2 regions of the Turicibacter faecis genome follow, and region 1 is predicted to be linked to the other one. Evidence: riboswitches for the same ligand, from Rfam matches in the RefSeq annotation. Region 1 holds a riboswitch; the other holds the start of a gene.
What was found. Region 1 has a riboswitch for lysine ahead of AACH31_RS08935 (Na+/H+ antiporter NhaC family protein). Riboswitches for the same ligand answer to the same signal wherever they lie in the genome.

Region 1 (10,780 bases):
CCGAGGCGAAAGATATTGGCTGGGGTATTCCAAAAGGAGAGAATCATGAACAACCGTGGCCAGGTAAAGAGTTTGATGAAATCGTCCGTCAAAATGATGCCTATTATATTGGCTCAGCCGATGAAAAGGTCATTTATTTAACCTTTGATTGCGGTTATGAGAATGGGAATACCCCATTAATTTTAGATGTTTTGAAAAAACATGAGGTGCCCGCTTTATTTTTTGTGACCGGTCATTTCCTTGATGAAAATGCCGATCTCGTCAAACGAATGGCTAACGAGGGACACATTGTTGGAAATCATACGTGGCATCATCCTGATTTAGCCAAAGTAACGAAAGAAAAATTTAACGAGGAGCTCCAACTTGTTGAAGATAAATATAAAGAGATTACGGGTCAAGAGATGGTTCGCTATTTAAGACCCCCAGAAGGCCATTTTAATCAACAAATGTTAGATTTTGCGAAAGAGCGAGGTTATTACACGATTTTATGGTCATTAGCTTATATGGATTGGAATGTTGACCAACAAAAAGGCGCTGACTATGCGTATAATCAGATTCTAGCACGCATTCATCCTGGGGCAATTATTTTAATGCATAGTATTTCAAGTGATAACGCCGAATGCTTAGATAAGTTAATTCCCGAACTTCAAAAGGAAGGTTATGAATTTAAGTCTATTCAATATTTAATGACTGAGGATGCCCCTGTTCCGTTTGAGTAAAAATGTGGAAAAAAGAGGATGTTAACGAGATAAGGTCATGTTTGGATTATCTACTAATTAGTGGAAAAAAAGAACACAAAATAGACACATTTCAATCATTTTTTGAACATAACCTTATGTAATAATAACTGAGGATGAAAATGATAATAAATTTTCTCCCCTTTGATTTTCTTATTCATTATGTTTTCTCACTCCCTAAACGGATCGTGTTCCCCCACGACCGTTTACCAACCTTAAGAGTTCCCCCTCTTAAGGTTTTTTTTATTTTTTTAAAAAAAAGAAAGGAGAGTTGTTTAAAAATAAAAGCTTCGCCCCATAATAGGGGTGAGTAGAGATGACTCCCCCCAAGTTAATAGTCGTCCGGCTATACTTTAAATGATGGTTTAAAGTTCTCTATTTCAAAGATAAGTCATTTATAATTATCCTTTTCTGATAGTTATAAATATTTTTTCTCCAATTCTCTCAACCTCTCTTTAATATAAAAAAAGGAACCGACTTGCAGTTTCCCCCCTGCGATCGGTTCCTTTTTGATTTATTTTGAAATTTCTTCCCTTGATTTTCTGTTTCGTTTCGCATAGAAGATAACCGCGATTAAGCAAACGGCCATGACTCCGTAGGCGATGAGTAAGCTTTGACTCAGTCCAAATACTAAATACCCGATGGCAGCAATCGTTGCTGATAGTAGGGCGTAAGGAAGTTGAGAGTTAAAGTGTGCGCCGAGGTCACATCCCGCTCCTGTTGCAGAAAGCAATGTGGTATCTGAAATGGGTGAGGCGTGATCTCCGAAGATCGCTCCTGATAAGACAGCGGCCATAATCGGAATCATGAGATCCATGTCTAGGGCAGCAGCGACTGAACCCGCAATTGGAAGTAAGATACCGAATGATCCCCAAGAGGTTCCCGTCGCAAATGCCATGAAACTAGCGACCATAAACATGACCATTGGAATGAGTCCTGGTGCAATATTAGCCTGTGTAATGAGTGAAGCAAGATACCCACCTGCATCAAGTGTACCAACGAGGTCACAAATTGCCCAAGCTAATAATAAGATGATGATGGCTCCGACCATTGATTTCATCCCTAGGAAAAATGCTTTTGTATATTGAGCGAATGAAATTTCGCGTGCCATGATGTGGCGGCAAGTCAGTGCCATTGAAACAACGAGTCCAGCTAATCCTCCGATGCGGAGTGAAGTCGCTAAACTAATGTTTTCTAGGATGGCAAAGAAGAGATTGAAGTCTGATTCTGAGTTGATTGCTCCTGTGTATCCCGTATATGCCATGGTACAAACGGTCACGATAATTAAAGTTAAGATTGGGGCGATTAAATCCCATACGGATCCTTTAGATGATTGAGCATCCATTTCTTGAGCGGTCGCCTCAGCATGAGTGAGTGAGGTGTCTTGCTGATTGAGGGCACTTTCTTCATAGGTTTTCATTAATCCAATATTGAAGTTATATTTAATGACGATGAAGACCATGATGACCGTTACAAGAACATAGAAGTGGTAAGGGATTGTTGTTAAAAAGGCAGAAAACGTATTATAAGTCGCTCCTGTGCTTGCAAAAATAACCGCCATCGATCCCATGATTCCTGTTGACCAGCTTGAAATAGGTGAAATAACACAAACAGGTGCTGAGGTTGAATCGACGATATAAGATAATCGTGCCCGTGAGACACGTTGTTCTTTTGCTAATGGTTTAGAGACGTTTCCAACAACAAGGGCGTTAAAGTAATCATCGACAAAGATAAGAATTCCTAAGAGGGCTGCCGTATATTGAACACCCTCACGTGATTTAACGCGTTTAATAATGGCATTGGTGAAGGCTGTGGCTCCCCCTGATAAAACAATATAAGCGGTGATGACCCCAAGGGCAAGTAAGAAGAAAATAATGGACATGTTCCAGTCATTTAAGAATCCGAAGAGTCCATTTTCTTCAACGATAAGTCCGCTAAATGACCTCATTAAGATTTCTAATGTTTGAAGCGGGTTAAAGTTGGCCAAAATAAAGGCGGCTGATAATGCCCCGACCCCAAGTGATAAAACAACACGACGCGTTAAGATGACAAGGGCAATGGTCAGTAACGCGGGAATTAAAGAATAGATTGTTCCAGTCATATAAAATCCTCTCCCTTTGTTTAATTTGAATAAGTAACTGTCCTTTTGATAAAAAAAAGAGTCATGTTGAGTTAAACTCTAACATGACTCTTCAGGCCTACGAGAAGTAGACGTCAGATGACAGGTATCATTTAACTCTCCGATCATTAGTCCTCCACTACTTTCGTAGTGACAGTGTTAAGCCTATTTAACGTAACACCAGCACAAGTTTGATTGACACAAACAAGACTTCGGCATGGACACCTTTTGGAATTTGTCATGGACGTCACTCTCGAAATTCCTACTCATTGGCCATGCGCCTCTAACTCATCAAAGAGAACAAGCAACGTATTCAATTAAGCCTATTGTAGCACCTTTTAAAAGATAGTCAAGTATTACCATTTAATTTTTTTTAGGGAAGAGAAAGGGTTGTCGTAAAATGTAGAGATTTCAGTGTAAAATGTGAGCGAATGTGGTAAGATTAAAAGATAAATGAAAAAATACAGTTGGAGGTTTAAATAAATGAAGATGTCTCCTTTAAAGGTTGGTCAAGAATTTTTAGTTACCATTAAACGTATCGGTATTAACGGTGAAGGAATCGGCTATTATAAAAAGCAAGCCGTGTTTATTCCAGGAACACTAGTCGGCGAAGAGGTTGTCGCGACGTGTACACGCGTGGCAAATGGTTATGCAGAGGCTGAAGTGGTTCGTATTAAGCGTAAATCAAAACATCGCGTTCAACCGGCGTGCGAAGTTTATGGGCAATGTGGTGGATGTCAATTACAACATATGTCTTATCAAGAGCAATTACGTATTAAACGTGATGCTGTGTCTCAGGCCATTGAGCGCTATACAAGTTTAGATCCAGATGAGTGTGATATTCGTCCGACGATGGGAATGAATGACCCTTATAATTATCGTAATCGCGCGCAAATGCCGGTCGGTTATGATGAAGATGGAATTATGGTCGGATTTTATAGTATGAACTCACGCGAGTTAGTAAATGTGACGGATTGTGATGTTCAGTATGAGGAAATTAATAAGGTTATTAATCATGCGGTTGATTTATTAGATGATTATAAAGTATTTGCGTATGCACCGAAGACGCGTAAAGGGACGGCACGCTATATTGTGGTTCGCCGCGGGTTTAAAACGGGTGAGGTTCAGGTGACATTTGTTTTTGCGAATAATGATTTTAAAAAGATGTATTCGTTGGCGAAAGATTTAATGAAATACTGCCCAGATGTTAAATCGGTGTATGTGAGCATTAACGGCGAAGATACGCACGAGATTTTAGGAAAAGAGTTGCAACATGTAGCGGGTGAGAAGTTTATTTCGGATGAGTTAGGACGATTTAAATTTAATTTATCACCACGTGCCTTTTATCAGTTAAACCCAGAACAAACGGTTAAATTATACAATCAAGTGAAGTATGCGGCGGCTTTAAAGGGAACAGAGAAAGTCGTTGATGCTTATTGTGGGGTTGGAACGATTGGTCAATGGGTTGCGGATAAAGCAAGCGAGGTTCGCGGGGTTGATATTACGCGTCAAGCGATTAATGATGCGAAGGAAAATGCGAAGTTAAACGGATTAACTAATACGTATTACGCAGTTGGAAAGGCTGAGCAAATTGTTCCAAAGTGGGCGAATGACGGATTCAAACCGGATGTTGTGATTGTGGATCCTCCACGTACAGGATTAGGGGAAGAATTAATTGAAATGTTAAAACGCGTTCAACCGCAAACGATTGTCTATGTGTCATGTAATCCTTCAACGATGGCGAAAAATTTAAAAGAATTAACGAAAAAGTATCGCGTTGATTACATTCAACCGATTGATATGTTCCCTCAAACGTCTCACGTGGAATGTGTCGTACGTCTTGTTCGTAAAAACAAACCATTAAAACGAAAATAAGAGGATGTTGGTTGCCTACGTTAGCTTCGGCTCGTAGGCAATTTTTTATGGTGCCGTTTGATGAGGGAGTATTTAAACGATGGGAGGAGAAGAAGCTTGAGGCCTTAACGCTACAACGGTATACTTAGTTTAAATGAATTAAATGTGATGGAGGGATTATGTTGTTGATAAGAAAACAGACGACGAAGGATGATGAAATCATCCATACAGTGATTAAAGCGGCGTTTGAGCAGGCAGAACACACGGATGGGAATGAACATGAGCTCGTCAAGGCATTAAAGAAGGGAGAGGCGTTTATTAAAGATTTATCTCTCGTTGCCGAGATAGATGGGAAAATTGTAGGTTATATTTTGTTTACCGAGGCTAAGGTGGGACGCGAAACGGTGTTAGCACTAGCCCCGTTAGCGGTGCTTCCTGATTATCAAAGGTCGGGCATTGGGCTTGCCTTAATCAACGAGGGACATAACAGGGCGCGTGAATTAGGTTATGATTATTCGGTTGTCTTAGGCAGTGAAACTTACTACCCAAAGGCCGGTTATTTACCAGCAGCTACCTTTGGAATTAAGCCACCTTTTGAGGTGCCAAGCGAGAATTTTATGGCGTATCCACTAAAAGAAGAGGTACCGAAGGTGTGTGGAACGATCAAGTATGCCAAAGAATTTGGAATTGATTAATCCAACTTCTTTTGGCCGAGCGATGGATTAAATGAAAGACTGTTAAAGAGTCGGCTCCGGCTCTTTTTCATTTTTTAGCCTAAAAATTTGAGCGAGACTTAGAGATTTGGAATAAGATAGGTGTTTTTTTTACATATTAAACATAGTTGAGATTAAAGGGAGGGAATGACAGATAGGTAGATTTGTGTAAAGGAAAGATAATGGAATCGGATGATAAAATAATGAAATGAGATGCAATTCTTGTGTCCAAGAGGTTAATTTTGTATAATCATCCTATAAGTTAGCTTATGCTAACCATTTGATGCGAGATGGTTAAATTTAAAGGAGGACGAGTCAAACATGAAAAAAGCATTTTTATCTTTTATGAGTTTTTTTGTTTTAGTTGGATTACTTGTTGGATGTTCTAAGTCACCAAAGGAACCGGATCAACAAGAGACAGTTGAAATGGTAACGGTCACAGATGTGAAGGGTGACGTTGAAATTCCAAAGGACCCAAAACGTATTGTTGATATTAGTGGAGCTAGTGATATTTTATCGTTAATCGGATACGAGGTTATCGGGACAGCTAATAGTGATGGATATGATTACACAATCTTACCAACCTATTTAGAAGAGACGTTAGCTGATGCTCAAATTTTAGGATATAGTATGTTAGCGGAGATGGATGTTGAGGCGATTATGGCGCTTAATCCGGATTTAATTATTATTTCTACGGTGCAAGAGAAGATGTATGATCAGTTATCAAAAATCGCGCCTGTTGTGATGGTTGAGATGAAACAAGTGGATTGGAAAGAGGATTTCTTACATGTGGCAGGGGTATTTGGAAAAGAGGCCGAGGCACAAGCTTGGATTGATAATTATTTAGCGAAAGCAAAAGAAGTCGGTGAACAAATTAAAGCGACTTATGGAGCGGATAGTACGTATCTTTCATTTTTAGCGAGTGCGGGAAGTTTATTCATTTTTGATCAAGCGGGACTTGGATCGATTTTATATAATGATATGGGATTATTAAAACCAGTCGGAATGCCAGAGCAAGAAGATATTAGTTTACCAGTTGTTTCTTTAGATGGATTAGCATCTATTGAGGCAGATTATATTTTTGCAGTGGGAACAGATGAGGATTTAAAAACGTTAGAAGAGAGCAGCATTTGGAAAGGAACAAAGGCAGTAAAAGAAGGGAATGTTGTGATTTTACCGGCAAGTCCATATTTTAATCAAGGTTATAGCCCAATTGGACGTTTAGCATTTGTTGATGAAGTACAAAGTTTATTAGCGGGTATGCATGAATAAGAAAGTAACCCTTTTAGTTACGTTATGCAGTTTATTCGCAATAATCGGGCTAATTGTTGCGATTTGTGCGGGTGCGAAAAGTATCCCGTTGCAGACAGTGATCGATAGTATTTTTCATTATGAAGATATTTTAGATATGCAGTTAGTTAGAGATGTTCGGATACCAAGAGCTATTTGTACCGCCTTTATAGGCGGTCTTCTTGGTATTACGGGTGCAATGATGCAAGGGGTGACAAGGAATCCTGTTGCGGAACCGTCACTTATGGGGATTACTCAAGGGGCGACATTCGCCATCGCTTTGATGGGGGCAAGTTCAGGGTTATTAGGTCTTTTTGGTTATATGTTTGCGGCATTTATCGGAGCGTTAGTGAGCGGAACCCTCGTTTTACTTTTTAGTATGAAGAGTGCGCGTCATATGAATATGTCAAAGCTATTACTTGCAGGAACTGCCTTGAGTACTTTTTTTATTTCCATGGCAACTGTTATTGCCCTATTAACGAATAAATCTCAGAATCTAGCGTTTTGGTTAGCGGGTGGATTCCGCGCGACGACATGGGCGAGCGTCCAACTCGTGTTAATCGTGGGTGTGTTGACGACGATTCTCGCTTTGTTTTTAGCACCTAAAATTAATGTTGTTAATTTAGGAGAAGATGTTTGTATTGGATTAGGGGAAAATCCTAATCGAATTCGCATGCAAACGTTACTCTTAATTATTCCGATGTGTGCAGTTTGTGTGGCAGTCGCCGGAAATATCGCATTTGTTGGACTGATTGTTCCTCATATTATTCGACGATGGGTGGGACAAGATTATCGGGTGATTATGCCTCTTTCTTTCCTATTTGGATCAACGCTTGTTATTTGGGCGGACGTGTTAGCACGGTTAGTTAATCAGCCTTACGAAACACCGATTGGTTTATTTACTTCATTAGTCGGGGTTCCTTTATTTATTTGGATGGTGAGAAAGGAGGGCGCTTAGTGAATAAACGATTGATTGTCATCAGTTTAAGTTTAAGTCTTCTGTTAGTGGCCATTTTTTTAGTCGCTATTAGTCTTGGAAGTTATCAGATGTCTGTTTACGAGGTGATAGCGACGCTCATGGGGAATGGATCGAAGCTTCAAAACGCCACTATTTTTGATATTCGCCTCCCACGTCTTTGTGTCGCCCTTGTGGTCGCTGTTTGTTTAGCCACATCGGGTTGTGTGTTGCAAAGTGTCACAAGAAATGAGTTAGCTGAACCGGGGATGATTGGGATTAATGCAGGTGCCGCTCTTGCGGTTGTGTTGCTTATCTCTTCGGGACAACGGACGTATTATAGTGAGATTGGAAATCTTTCACTCTTTATCATGCCAATCGTCGCAATCATCGGGAGCTTTGTGAGTGGGGTTCTCATTTATCGATTAAGTTATAAAAAAGGAATTGTACCGACTCGGTTAATTTTAACGGGGATTGGAGTAAATGTTGGAATTAATGCGTTTATTTCTCTTTATCAGTTAAAGATGTCACAGGGCGATTATAACCAAGTGTTGACGTGGACGAGTGGGAGCCTTTGGGGAAGTAGTTGGAAATTCTTCTTTTTAATTTTACCGCCTGCTCTTTTATTTTTAGGGCTCACCCTGTATAAATCAAAGATTTTAGATGTTTTAGACTTAGGCGATGAAATTTCAACAGGGCTTGGAGTTAAGGTTGAGGCGGAACGTAAACGTCTATTCTTTTTTGCGATTGTGTTATCTGCATTAGCAACAGCTGTTGCAGGTAATATTGCCTTTTTAGGGTTATTGGGGCCCCAACTGGCAAAACGCTTAGTCGGTCCAGTTCATCGAAGACAATTGCCGATTGCCTGGTTGGTGAGTGGTGTTATTATTTTAATAGCGGATTCGATTTCAAGAAATATGTTTTCACCGATTGAGATTCCGGTCGGAATTACTATTTCAATTGTTGGTGTTCCTTATTTTATCTATTTAATGTTAAAAGAATAGTGTTGTGGGAGGTGTTAGAATGGAAGCTATTAAAGTTTCACAGTTAGACGTAGCCTATGATGATAAATACATTATTAAAAATATGAATCTTGAAATTCCTAAGGGAAAGATAACGATGATTATTGGATCGAATGGGTGTGGAAAGTCGACCTTATTAAAATCGATTGCGCGTATTATTATGCCGAAAAAAGGGGATATTTTATTAAATGGTGTCGCGTTAAAAGAGCAGGCTCCAAAGGAAATTGCGAAAAAGATGGCCGTCTTGCCACAAAGTCCATCGGTTCCATCAGGACTTTTGGTGAAGGAATTAGTGTCGTATGGTCGCTTTCCTTATCAAAGTGCGATGGGTGGTTTAAAGCAAAAAGATATTGAACTCATCAATTGGGCGATGGAAGTGACCGGCATTTCTGATTTCGCGAATCGTCCGGTCGATCGTTTATCGGGTGGACAGCGTCAGCGCGCATGGATTGCGATGGCATTAGCACAAGATACGGAAATTTTAGTCTTAGATGAACCGACGACGTATTTAGATATGGCGCATCAGCTTGAAATTTTATTATTACTAAAGAAATTAAATCAGGAAGCTAATCGGACGATTGTCATGGTTTTACACGAACTAAATAATGCCACAAAATTCGCTGATTATTTGGTTGGGGTAAAAGAAGGAGAAGTGGTTTTCGCAGGACATCCATTAGAAGTAGTGACAACGGATCATTTGAGAACGTTGTATGGGATTGAGGCAACGCTACAATTAGATGAAAGTAAGCAATATCCTATTTGTGTAGATTTTAATATCGCGCGATAGAAGTTATTCATTAGGAGACATCATGGGAAAAACGTTATATGAGAAAAATTTTAATATTTTAGTTTTAGGGCAAGTTATTTCGTTGTTTGGAAGTTCGATTCAACGATTTGCTTTGTCTTTGTATTTGCTGGATTTAACGGGATCGGCCGGGATTTTTTCAGCTATTTTGGCCCTTTCAATGGTTCCTGTTGTCTTGATTTCACCGATTGCGGGAATGTTAGCTGACCGGGGGAATAAAAAACGGTTAATGATAGGGCTTGATAGTTTAAGTGCTTTATTATTGCTTGTTTATGTATGGATTGTTTTTAACGGCCAAGACCATGTTTTAGTGATTGCAACAGTCATGGTTTTGTTGTCAACGATTTCTACGATTTATCAACCGGTTGTTAATACGTGTGTTCCACTGATTGTCAGCCGAGACCATTTAGTAAGAGCCAATGCCATTATTCAGCAAGTCGCTTCGTTAAGCCAATTTTTAGGTCCTATTTTGGCAGGTCTTTTATACGGCTTTTTTGGGATTACGGGTGTTGTCATCATTAATTTAGTTAGCTTTTTATTCTCTGCGCTCTTAGAGTTATTTTTGGAAATTCCGCATCAACGCCGGGAGGGACAACAATCATTTAAAGCGGCGTTTATGACCGATATGAAGGAAAGTTATCATTATTTGAGACATGAGAATTTAATTGTCTGTCGCATGCTCTTATTTTCTGGATTTTATAACTTATTTTTAGTTCCGGTCTTTAGTGTGGCAACCCCTTACTTGATTAAGGTGACGTTTGCTTTATCGTCTGAGGTTTATGGATGGGCTGAAGGGATGATTGCTCTTGGAATGATTGTCGGAGGATTCATCATTACTTATAGGCCAAACCATTTTCATATTAAACGAGTTTATCAACTTCTATATTTGACCTCTGTTTCGATGATGCTAATGGGTGGAGTTGTTTACCTTTTTCATTTCGGCTTTATTGATGCAGCGACAAGTGTTGTGCTTTTCACCGTTTGTGGAATGATTATTATGGGGGTGCTTGGAATTGCCAACGTGCTAAGCGCGGCTTATTTATATCAGGCTGTTGATGGAGCAATCCTCGGAAAAATTTTAGCCTTTGGTTCGGCGTTTGCGACGTTGTGTATTCCACTTGGACAAATATTATTTGGTGGTCTTTTAGAGGTTTTATCTCAAAAACTTTATTTGTTAATCCTTATGGCCGCGTTCTTTGTTTTTTTAGTGACCTTACTGGTCAGATGGAATGTTCGATTAATTAAAGAAGATGAAAAATCCCAGTCTATTTAAATGGACTGGGAT
Region 2 (10,780 bases), 830 kb from region 1:
CGATCATGGGCAAAATCTGTAACAGTTGCATCTACCATCTGTTGAGAATGTCCCGTAATTTCACAATCAGCAATTCCGATATACGGATGAATAGTTGGACAAATATTACTAATATTTCCGATATCTACTGACCCTGTGCTCTTAGACGGCTTTTTAATTTCTTCGATTCCTAATGAACGAATATTCTCATTAAATGTCTCTGAAAGAAGTTCATTTGTTTTTAAATCGTCATATGAAATCTCGTAGTTACTCACCTCTAAAGTGGCTCCCGTCATTAAAGCAGCGCCGTTAGCAATCCCTAATACCTTTTCCTTCACAACGGCTAGGTACTCTTTCGTTGCTGCACGAATATAAAATTGGGCGGTTGCATGTTCCGGTACAATATTTGCTGCCACTCCACCGTTCGTAATAATTCCATGCATTCTTACATCTGGCGTCACATGTTGGCGTAAGGCATCAATCCCATTAAATAATTGAATCACCGCATTTAATGCATTAATTCCCTTTTCTGGTGCGGCGGCCGCATGCGCTGGACGGCCTGTGTAATCAAATTGCAACGCCTCCATTGCTAACGATGTCCCGCTCTCTGTCGTAAATCCCGAGGGGTGCACCATCATTACAGCATCCATTCCATTGAACAATCCGGCCTCTGTCATTGTAACTTTAGCACCATTTGTTTCCTCTGCTGGTGTTCCGAAGACATAGACTTTTCCACCAATCTCATCAATTACCTTACTTAATGCAACACCTGCCCCTGCACTCATTACACCGATCATATTATGTCCACAACCGTGTCCAAGTTCAGGTAGGGCATCATATTCACACAAATAAGCCACTGATAATCCAGGTTTTTTACTATCATAAACCGCCTCAAAGGCTGTGTCTAATCCGGCAACTGGACATTTAATTTCAAATCCATTTTCTCGTAAAAAAGTTGTTAATACATTTACCGCTTCGTGTTCCTGATTTCCAAGTTCAGGATGGTCATGAATATATCGATTCATTTCAACTAAACGATCTTTTAACGACTCACTAATTACTTTTAATTGTTCTTTCATGATAAATCCCCCTTACGACCATCCCATAAGAATAGCAATAGTAATAAAAATAATAGCTAAAGCACCAAAAATTAATTGTAATGGCCAAATCCATTTCATCCATTTAGACCATGGAATTCCCGATACACCAAGACAAGCCATTAAGACAGCACTTGTTGGGAAAATCGCATTTGAGAATCCGTCTCCAAATTGGAAAATTAAAATTGATGTTTGTGGCGTAATACCGACTAATTCACCAAGTGGAGCCATAATTGGCATCGTTAATGCCGCTTGTCCAGAACCTGATGAAATAAAGAAGTTAATAAACATTTGAACAAAGAACATCACATAACCTGCTACTAATGATGGTAATTGACCAATAACGTTCGATAAATTATATAAAATGGTATCAATAATTTGACCGTCTTGGGCAATAATCACAATCGCGCGGGCAAAACCTACAACAACAGCAGCACTAATCATATCTTTTGCACCGTGAATAAATGCTGTAGCCATATCATCAAAACTTAAACGTCCGATGATTCCACAAACAATTCCTGTCGCTAAGAACACCGCAGAAATTTCAGGAATAACAAAACCAAATTTCAAGACCCCTACAATGATAATGCCTAAACAAACTAAGATAGAGGCTAAAATTACTTTATGACGCATCGTAAATTCTAATTGTTCTGACTCCATTGCATCCATATCCTGGCGACGAGCTTGATCGATTTCATAAGCTGGACTTAAAGTTGGATTCTTTTTAATACGTCGTCCGTACCACATTAAATATAAGGTTGAAACGATGGTTGTCACTAACCAAATAACTGTACGGAAACCAACACCTGTTCCGGCTGGAACTTGCGCAATGCTTTGAGCAATCCCAACAGAAAATGGATTTAACATTGCCGTAGCAAATCCGACAATACATCCCATATAAGAAAGCGCCATCGCCATGATACTGTCATAACCTAATGCTAAACATAAAGGAATTAACATGGCGATAAATGGAATTGCTTCTTCCGTCATCCCAAAGACAGCTCCACCTAATGAGAAAAGACCCATAATAACAGGAATCATTAATAATTCTTTTCCTTTAAATGATTTAACCGCGTTTGTAATACCCGCGTCAATAGCACGAGTTTTAGTAATAATCGCAATCGAACCACTCACAATAAATAAAAAGGCAATAATTTCAGCTGCCCCCACGATTCCATGGATTGGAGCCTGTAGTAAACTAAATAATCCTTGAGGTGTTGATTCAACATATGAAAATGAATCATTTACAACGACCGTATTTCCTAAATCATTTACGACACGTTCATACGTTCCGGCTGGGATAATCCAAGTTGCAATGGCAACCAAAACTAAAATTGCAGTTACAATCACCAACGTGTGTGGAACTTTAAATTGTTTTTTTTCTTTCACACTTGCACATGTTGTTTTGTTTTCTAAACTGATCATAATACTCCCCCTACTCTTTAATTTTTAAATAGTTCTAGATAAAAAAAGCCTTGAGCTTTTCACTCAAGACTTCTCAAAAAGAATACACGATTCCTATTGGGGATTCTTAAATGATAGCTCTCCACGATGATCAAACCGTGACAATGTTAAATATATTTTATTTAACACCAGCTCTATAATCTTAAAGTATCAATTATAGGCTTCGGCGAGAATTCCTTTCCTATTGCATCAACATCTTCACTCCTCAATAGTACTCTTAATTACCGCACCTCTATCTAAAAACTATTCAAATAAATATGTTCTTATCATACCCTATTCCCTAGTGAAAGACAAGGTCCTTTTCATTAAATTTCCCTGTCCTACTCCTGTTTTTTCAATGAATACGCTCTCTGTTTAATTAAACTAAAAAAAAGAATCAAACAGATCCACTGTTTGATTCTTTTTCCATGATAATATGCTAACAGGATTCCCCTGTGATTTATCATAATAGATTGCTCCCCAACCCTAATTCTCTTTTTTATTTAATTCTTTAAAAAGCCCTGAGGGCCATATCAGGACTTTTTAGATATAACCGTACTAAGTTGGGATGATTTAAATGCGAAATGATAGCGATCCATAAATTATCCACAGATATACATTGAATTGGGTTAACCCTGTTTGACTTAACTCCCTCATCCTAATTTCCACTGTTTCATTACGGTTTCTTACAAAAATTAATTTCTTATCAAGCATTCGTCCTAATCCGTCAATAAGATAGTTAATCTTCGCAATGCTATCCACAACGTATTTAATTACACTGTCATTTTATCTTACTTTTCAACTAAATACAACGTTTTATATCCGTTAAAATGTCAAATTTTCTATTTTTATCGATTAATACGCATAAAAATAGAAAATTATCATTTATTTTATGTTTTATCCCTTCGAAATGTCGAAAAAAGATATTATATGTAGGCGGAATAGCGTTGTGGATAATCTATCCCAAACCTGTGGATAATTGAATCAAACTGTGGAAAAAGGCACAAGATAGACTCACTCTATTTTATGTCTTATCTCATCCATCAAACTATTTTTTTAATGAGATCGAGCGGATGAAGCGGTCGGTATCCATTAAAAAAGCGATTATTATTTTGAATCAAAAAATTTTCGAAAAAAATAACAATCTTTAATTCCCATCATAAACTACATTGAAGGGGGCGATTTAATGAGTACCTTTAATGAGAATAAGTTATGGGTCAATAACCGATTAAACCGTTTATACCAATTACACCCTAGACGGTACACATTGACCCACTCTGATCAGACGGGAGAACTCTTTTTAGTCATTGGATCCGAATTTGCCTATGAACAACTAACAACAAAGCGTGATGAGGTCGTTGGTGAATGGTTAGCTCATCAGTCTGGTCACCCTTACTTTTATATTTACATTCGGCTTGATGGAATTGATGGAACTGCCTCAACAGAAAAAAGAAATGAAATCTTTCTACGCGAACTCCCTTTAGCATTAAAAGCTATTAAAAAGGGGGATGAATCCTTTTTTCAATTCTATCCCCAGTTTCTACAAGCCCCTATTTATGTTTTTTTCCAATCCCAAGATTCCCACCTAAATCGGACGGATTGTTTTGGTTGCTTTAATGACTATTGAATCCTTTTATAAAACCCGGTACATTCGTGAACACGTTTGTACTTTTTCTTTATCTTCTCACTATCCTTTCCAACATACTGACAAAAAGTTTGTACCGGAATTAATCCATCAACTTTGGATGCGATCCCATCACTGCCCTCAATGTAAACATGTAAATAGGTCCCTAATTTTTCAAATTGTTGATGAAGGTACCATTCATGAACCCATAGATCGTCACGGGTCCACGCCTCGAGATAAGTAATCTCACTCTTAACTAATCTATTTTGTGCTTCTAATAACAAAGCCTGCCCTACCCCTTGCCTACGATAATCCGGGTGCACGGCCAAATGCGTAATCATCCCCCCTAACGTCTGATCCGCCGTGCAAAGAGTCATCGGTTTCTCTTCACACTCGATATCTAAAAGACCAATGACTTTATCATCCTCTATCGCAACGAGTTCAATAGCCGGGTTTCTATAGGTTTCCTTTTGATTAAGGACAATATCATAGTAGGCTGTATCTAGAAAAGATAACACCCGACAATGTAACCACCCACGCTCATCCTCCTGTTGATAAGTGCGAATTTCCATTTCATCATCTCCCCAACCTTTTTATTTTTATTATATACATCCGTCCTAATGACCATGCCATTTTTATCTACATTGAATCATTCAAAGTTTCATTTATTAATTTATCTTAGCATATCCTTTACTGTACAAGAATGAGTTCTTTAAATCCTTTCATGGGGAAGTGATAACATGGGATGGTTTAACGGAAGAACGGCTGCTATTTGTATTATTCTATTCATCGTCTTTGCCTTGTTATACACTGATTTCTTTGATGAAATTAAACGGTAAGACGATAATAAAGGGTACCTTCGTCTTCGGTTTCATGTATGAACTATACGACTGGTACCTTTTCTTATGACCCAAATTATGACTCAAACAGGAAGTCAGAGAATACATCTTGCGCAAAAGATTTATTCCTAATTGCTCAAAAGGAGAAAATAAACTAAAAGATACGTCCTACCGTACTCGTCTAAACTGTCTCCGACTAAAGAAATCGCCTATTCGTTTTATTCAACAAGTAACTTTTCCCACGTGATGCGATTAAATTTTTTTCCTGATAAAACATGATTCGCATTTACGGCCCCTGATTCAAAATAAATTTCTAACGGTTTCAGATGATGAGATTACCTACGTTAAACGCCACTCACATGATAGGCAATAAAAAAACAGATGGAGTCATCCACCTGTTTTTTTATTGCCTATGAATGTCAACTGACAACGCTCCATTTAAACTTACACCAATGGTCGGTCATATAATCCCCACTCTAAATGTACATAACGATACATAGGATTCCCCTCTTGCATTCCCACGTTAAGGCCACTTATTAATGTTTTGGTTCCTTTTTCATTCGCCCATTGTTCACAGGCCCTAATTAATTGCATTAAATATTCCCGACATCGATAGTCTTCCTTTAAAAATAAACCTTCTAAATAAGATTCCCCCTGTCTTAACCTCACATACGCTAGACCAATTACCTCATGATTCAAAATGGCTAAAAAGTATGCCGCGTCTTTTCCTTGAATCGATTCTAATACGTTAAGTGCCATCGCATGTAACGAATGATCTGGCCACAATACAAGGGCCAATTGGGCTACATCCAATACATCTTTTACATTTCCTCGTCTAACCTCCACTAAATTCCCTCCCCGTCTATTATCATAAATCTTATAAAAGCAATCTCTATTCAATCAACACGACTTCCCTTCATTTTTACACTAATTAACTGATGGGCCCCTTTTATTAAAGCGCATACAGTTTCATTAACTCTCATTATAACATATGCAAAAAAGTGCTTACAAATAATCTTACTTACTTATTTAAAATATGGTATAATGTCTTCGAGAAGGAGGGGATTTTAGACTATGTACTGCTTCAAACCAAAAGCTGACTACTCACGACTAGACTTTATGCTTTACTACTGTGGAACAAGTCAAGTAGAAAAACATCAGTCTTGGGGACCGGGGATTCGTGACTACTATAGTTTATATTATGTAACGGAGGGGTCTGGCTACTTAACTATTGATGGACAAGATTATACGCTAGTGGAGGAAACGTGTTTTTTAGTTCCGCCCGGTGCAATCGTTAACTATAAACCAGACCTACTAAATCCATGGACCTACTACTTTGTGAGTTTTAATGGTGAACACGTCCCAGAATATTTAGAGCGAATTGGTTTATCGGAGAAAACACCTATTTTAAACTGTCAAAATAGCAAACAAATCGAAACGTGCTTTGATTATATTTTAGAATCTGCTAAACATCCAAAAAGCGCAGATTTACAAGCAATCAGTGGATTTTACTCTCTACTTGGGGCACTTTGTGACCACAGCTTGCCACAACCGCCTAAAGTTAAAGTATCTAATCGACAATCGGATTATATTCGTCAAGCCATCGAATATATTGAAACCAATTATTCACGACCGATTACGATCGAAGAGATTTCAAATCATATCGGAATCAATCGCAAATATTTAACAAAATTATTTAATGAAAGAATGGATAACTCTCCTAAAAATTATCTCATTCATTATCGAATAGACAAGGCCTGTCAACTTCTTAAACAATCAACGCTTAGCATCAAAGAGATTTCACATTCAGTCGGGTATACGGATGCACTTGTCTTTTCTAAAATATTCAAAAAAGTAACGGGAACATGCCCCCGAAAGTATCGTAATACCCACAACGCAACTTAAAGATGCCCTATTGGGCATCCTTTTTTTGTGATAATCAACGGAAAATAAGCGTATGATAAAAAAAGCAAATAGATATAACTTTTTAGGATAACGTTGCTAGACTTACGATTCAATGAATCTATTTCAGCACCTATAACGCCTTTTTTACATCCTACATACATTTATAATTTGGAGGAAAAAAAGAATGATTTTTTACTTATTTATTAGCCTAATACTCATTGGTATGGGTGCCCATTATAGTGGTCGTTTATTTGAACGAATTAAACTACCTTCATTAATTGGAATGATGCTACTCGGAATGGTAATTGGCCCCTCTTTCTTAAATATTGTTCCTAATGTGACTCTTCAACTTTCACCAACCTTAAAAGATATTGCACTCGTTACCGTCTTATTTATCGGTGGACTTGGGATAAGCTTAAAACAAATGAAACAAATTGGACGCCCTGCTATTTTACTAAGTACCATTCCCGCTACTCTTGAGGGATTCACGATCGCCCTTTTAGCGATGCCCCTGCTTCATTTTAATTTTATTCAGGGGGCTATTTTAGGTTTTATTATTGCAGCTGTTAGTCCAGCCGTCCTTATTCCCTCTATGATTGATTTAATTGATCGTCGAATCGGACAAGATAAGGCCATTCCTCAAATGCTTTTAGTCGGGGCAAGTGCGGATGATACCATAGCCATTACTTTATTTACTACTTTTTTAGGAATTTATACCCAAGGAGGACGTACCCCATCAATTGGATTACAAATTTTAATGATTCCAATTTCCATCATCTTTAGTCTCTTTATTGGATACCTTCTTTATCTTCTTACCAAGCCCCTTCTAAAACATACGACTTCCATTTATATAAAAACTTTGATTTGTTTTGGAATTTGTTTAATTTTACGTTTCATCGAAAAAAAGTTTCACCTTGAATTATTTAATTCACTTTTAACAGTTATGATTTACGGATTTTGGATTCGAAATTTCATCGTTGATAACGCCCCTTCTATTTTAGCGCTCATGAATTCAATCTGGAAAGTTGGGAAACTCTACTTATTCGCCTTTGTAGGGATGGCTATTAATCCAAATCTCGTCGGGCAATTTTTCTTAATTGGTTGCGCCCTTTTAATTGTTTCATTAACCCTTCGCTCGATTGGGGTTTTAATTGCCCTAATTGGAACAAACCTCTCCTATAAAGAAAGATTATTTTGTGTGATTGCCTATCTTCCAAAGGCAACTGTTCAATCAGCAAAGGCCGCCATTCCGTTAGAAATGGGGGTTGCCGGCGGAGAAATTATGCAAGCAATCGCTATTTTAAGTGTGCTAATTACAGCTCCAATTGGTGCCATTGGAATTAAACTAACAAGTGATAAGTTTTTGCAAAAGGAAACAAAAGAAGCCGGGTCCCATTAGGACCCGGCTCTCTTTTATTTTATTAGGCATTTGATGATGATTGACGAATTTCATTTAATTTATCTTCAATCATCTTTAATACTTTTTTCTTATCATTTTCATTATTAACGTAGTCAACCTCATCAATATTAATGACTAGCACCTCACTTGCTTGATAATGCTGCTCAATCCATTGATCGTATCCCTTCCAAAGTTCGTAATAATAAGAAACAAGTCCTTCATCTAATTCATATTCACGTCCACGTTTTTTAATACGGTCAATAATAGTTTCGAAACTTCCTGATAAATAAATCATTAAGTCCGGTGCCTTTTTAGGCATCCCCTCTAACTCTTCCATCATATTATTCAAAAGTGATTCGTATAAACTGAATTCTAAGTCAGAAATACGTCCTAAATCTTTATTTACCTTTGCAAAATACCAATCTTCATATATACTTCGATCTAATACATTATTATCCTCAACTAACGCTTGCTTAATGCTTTTAAAGCGAGTGTTTAAAAACCATAATTGTAGTAAAAAAGGATATCGTTTGGTTTGAATCTCTTCATCAGATGCTGTATAAAATAAAGGTAAAATCGGATTATCATCCACACTCTCATAAAAAACTTCCGAATTGAAATGTTTAGCCACCAATTCTGCTAAACTTGTTTTTCCTGCACCAATCATCGCTCCAATTGTAATCAACATTATTCACCCATACCTTTCATACTGTCCTTTAAAATGATAAAACTTTTAAAATGATGTTTTAAAAAGTTTGAACGTTGTCAATAATAGCACAAATATCGACGAAAATCACACATAATACTTAGCCAAATTCATCCATATTTTTCATTCCACATGAGATGTGGATAAACGCTAAAGAATAAGTCCTATGCCTTCCTCTATTCCTTCTCCCTATCCTAATTATTTAATACACTTATCCACAAATAAAAAATATTTTAAAAAAGTTTCCTCCTGTCGACATCTTCACCTGATTTCTCTTGATACAATAAAATTATTCACGTTGAAGGAGGAGCCTTTTCATGGAACGAACATTATATGGATTAAGAGTGATTAGTGTGTTAGGATTTTTCATTCAAGCATTTCTTTTAGTTCTTAACTTAATTCTAGGTCTATTTTTTAAATCGTTAGATCGAATTCTCTTATACTCCTGGAAACTATTCTTTATTGTTGCGATGCTTGCCTTAGTTGCAGCACTGGCTGGTTACTTTTTAAACAAACCCAATAGCAGTCTTTAAATCAAAAAATAGCCCAAGTCATGAGCCTGGGCTATTTTTAGTTTGAATAAATTCCTTTGATGGTTTCCTGTGCTAAAATATGGCCCTCCATCTGTTGATAGAGTTCATTATAGTAAAAGCCAGGTTTTAAATCTAGCATTTTGTCTAGGGCATACACATGAAGTTCGTAAAGGTGTGGAGCATCCGGTGGTGCCATTCCTCCATAGTAGGAACAAGCCTGTGCTGGGGTATTTCCCCCCTGATCACTGATCCAACTATTCACACCTTGAACGAAATCTGTTGCAGTTTGACTCTCATTCTCTTCAATCACCGTTCGCACAATATTAGCAGCTGTCCAATGAATCCACGAGAATCCTGATACCGGAAAGGCATCTTTATCTTCTAACACCAGTGCATAAGACACTGTCCCCTGAGGGGCATCTTTAATCGTAAGGGGTAAAGAATAGGTCGGCATTTCATACTCGTTCATTTCGCCACGGCATCCATATTGATCCATAATCACACCGTTTACAATACCCGAACTTGTCACTTTCATGTCATCACCTCCAACTTTAACTCCCTTTATTATACAACGTTTAGGTGATATTTAATCCTGTAATAGAACGTTTTAACCAAACTTCTTTTTTAATTTTGGAAGATCCTCAGGATCAATCCACTCTTCGGCGTATCCGCACTCACAACAAACATATCTCGGTACTTTGACATAAGAAAAAATCGTAGCGCCAATTGCTATATTATTCCCCGTTCCGTAAGGGCCGGCAGTCCCCTCTACGCGAATCATCTCTGTACTCTCACATTTTGGACATCTCTTTGACACTTTCATTTTAATCCCCCTAAATTTATAGCTTTCGGATAATTCCTATACTCTTCAACTTATTCACTTAAATCAGGAATATTTCATTTGTTTAATTAACATTGTTATCCTTCTTATCAACACGATATGGTATAATAATCATGTAATTTTTACCATATCGTGTTGATAAGTTCAAGACCTGAGGAAAATTTAGATGTTCAAACTTTAGATTACTGTAAACTTTTATCAATTAAATGACCATCAAACATTTGTGGAGGGATATGTTATGACTAATGAGTTCGTGGGAAATATGATCATTTGTTGTTTATTATCTTTAATCATTGGAGGAATTGGATTTTTACAATATAAATCTAATATTCTTTTTAATGTGAACTATTCTTCAAATCAAAAAATTTGTAAAATTATAGGATTACATGTTATCTTTGCTGCAGTCGTTATATT

Region 2: linked by a shared signal. The riboswitch ahead of AACH31_RS01050 (YfcC family protein) and the one ahead of AACH31_RS08935 (Na+/H+ antiporter NhaC family protein) in region 1 are both predicted to bind lysine.

The regions. Positions count from the first base shown of each region.
Region 1 is NZ_AP028127.1:1,799,182-1,809,961, reverse strand. Features, by position in the region: gene pdaA (delta-lactam-biosynthetic de-N-acetylase) at 1-719, shown strand, start outside; gene AACH31_RS08935 (Na+/H+ antiporter NhaC family protein) at 1,252-2,838, opposite strand; lysine riboswitch at 2,978-3,150, opposite strand; gene rlmD (23S rRNA (uracil(1939)-C(5))-methyltransferase RlmD) at 3,340-4,731, shown strand; gene AACH31_RS08925 (GNAT family N-acetyltransferase) at 4,893-5,405, shown strand; gene AACH31_RS08920 (ABC transporter substrate-binding protein) at 5,745-6,695, shown strand; gene AACH31_RS08915 (FecCD family ABC transporter permease) at 6,688-7,671, shown strand; gene AACH31_RS08910 (FecCD family ABC transporter permease) at 7,671-8,672, shown strand; gene AACH31_RS08905 (ABC transporter ATP-binding protein) at 8,692-9,477, shown strand; gene AACH31_RS08900 (MFS transporter) at 9,500-10,768, shown strand.
Region 2 is NZ_AP028127.1:195,638-206,417, reverse strand. Features, by position in the region: gene AACH31_RS01055 (M20 family metallopeptidase) at 1-1,058, opposite strand, end outside; gene AACH31_RS01050 (YfcC family protein) at 1,071-2,501, opposite strand; lysine riboswitch at 2,608-2,783, opposite strand; gene AACH31_RS01045 (staygreen family protein) at 3,706-4,146, shown strand; gene AACH31_RS01040 (GNAT family N-acetyltransferase) at 4,140-4,715, opposite strand; gene AACH31_RS01035 (GNAT family N-acetyltransferase) at 5,427-5,828, opposite strand; gene AACH31_RS01030 (AraC family transcriptional regulator) at 6,057-6,887, shown strand; gene AACH31_RS01025 (cation:proton antiporter domain-containing protein) at 7,072-8,286, shown strand; gene AACH31_RS01020 (deoxynucleoside kinase) at 8,309-8,971, opposite strand; gene AACH31_RS01015 (hypothetical protein) at 9,310-9,525, shown strand; gene AACH31_RS01010 (YbhB/YbcL family Raf kinase inhibitor-like protein) at 9,563-10,060, opposite strand; gene AACH31_RS01005 (hypothetical protein) at 10,133-10,348, opposite strand; gene AACH31_RS01000 (hypothetical protein) at 10,605-10,780, shown strand, end outside.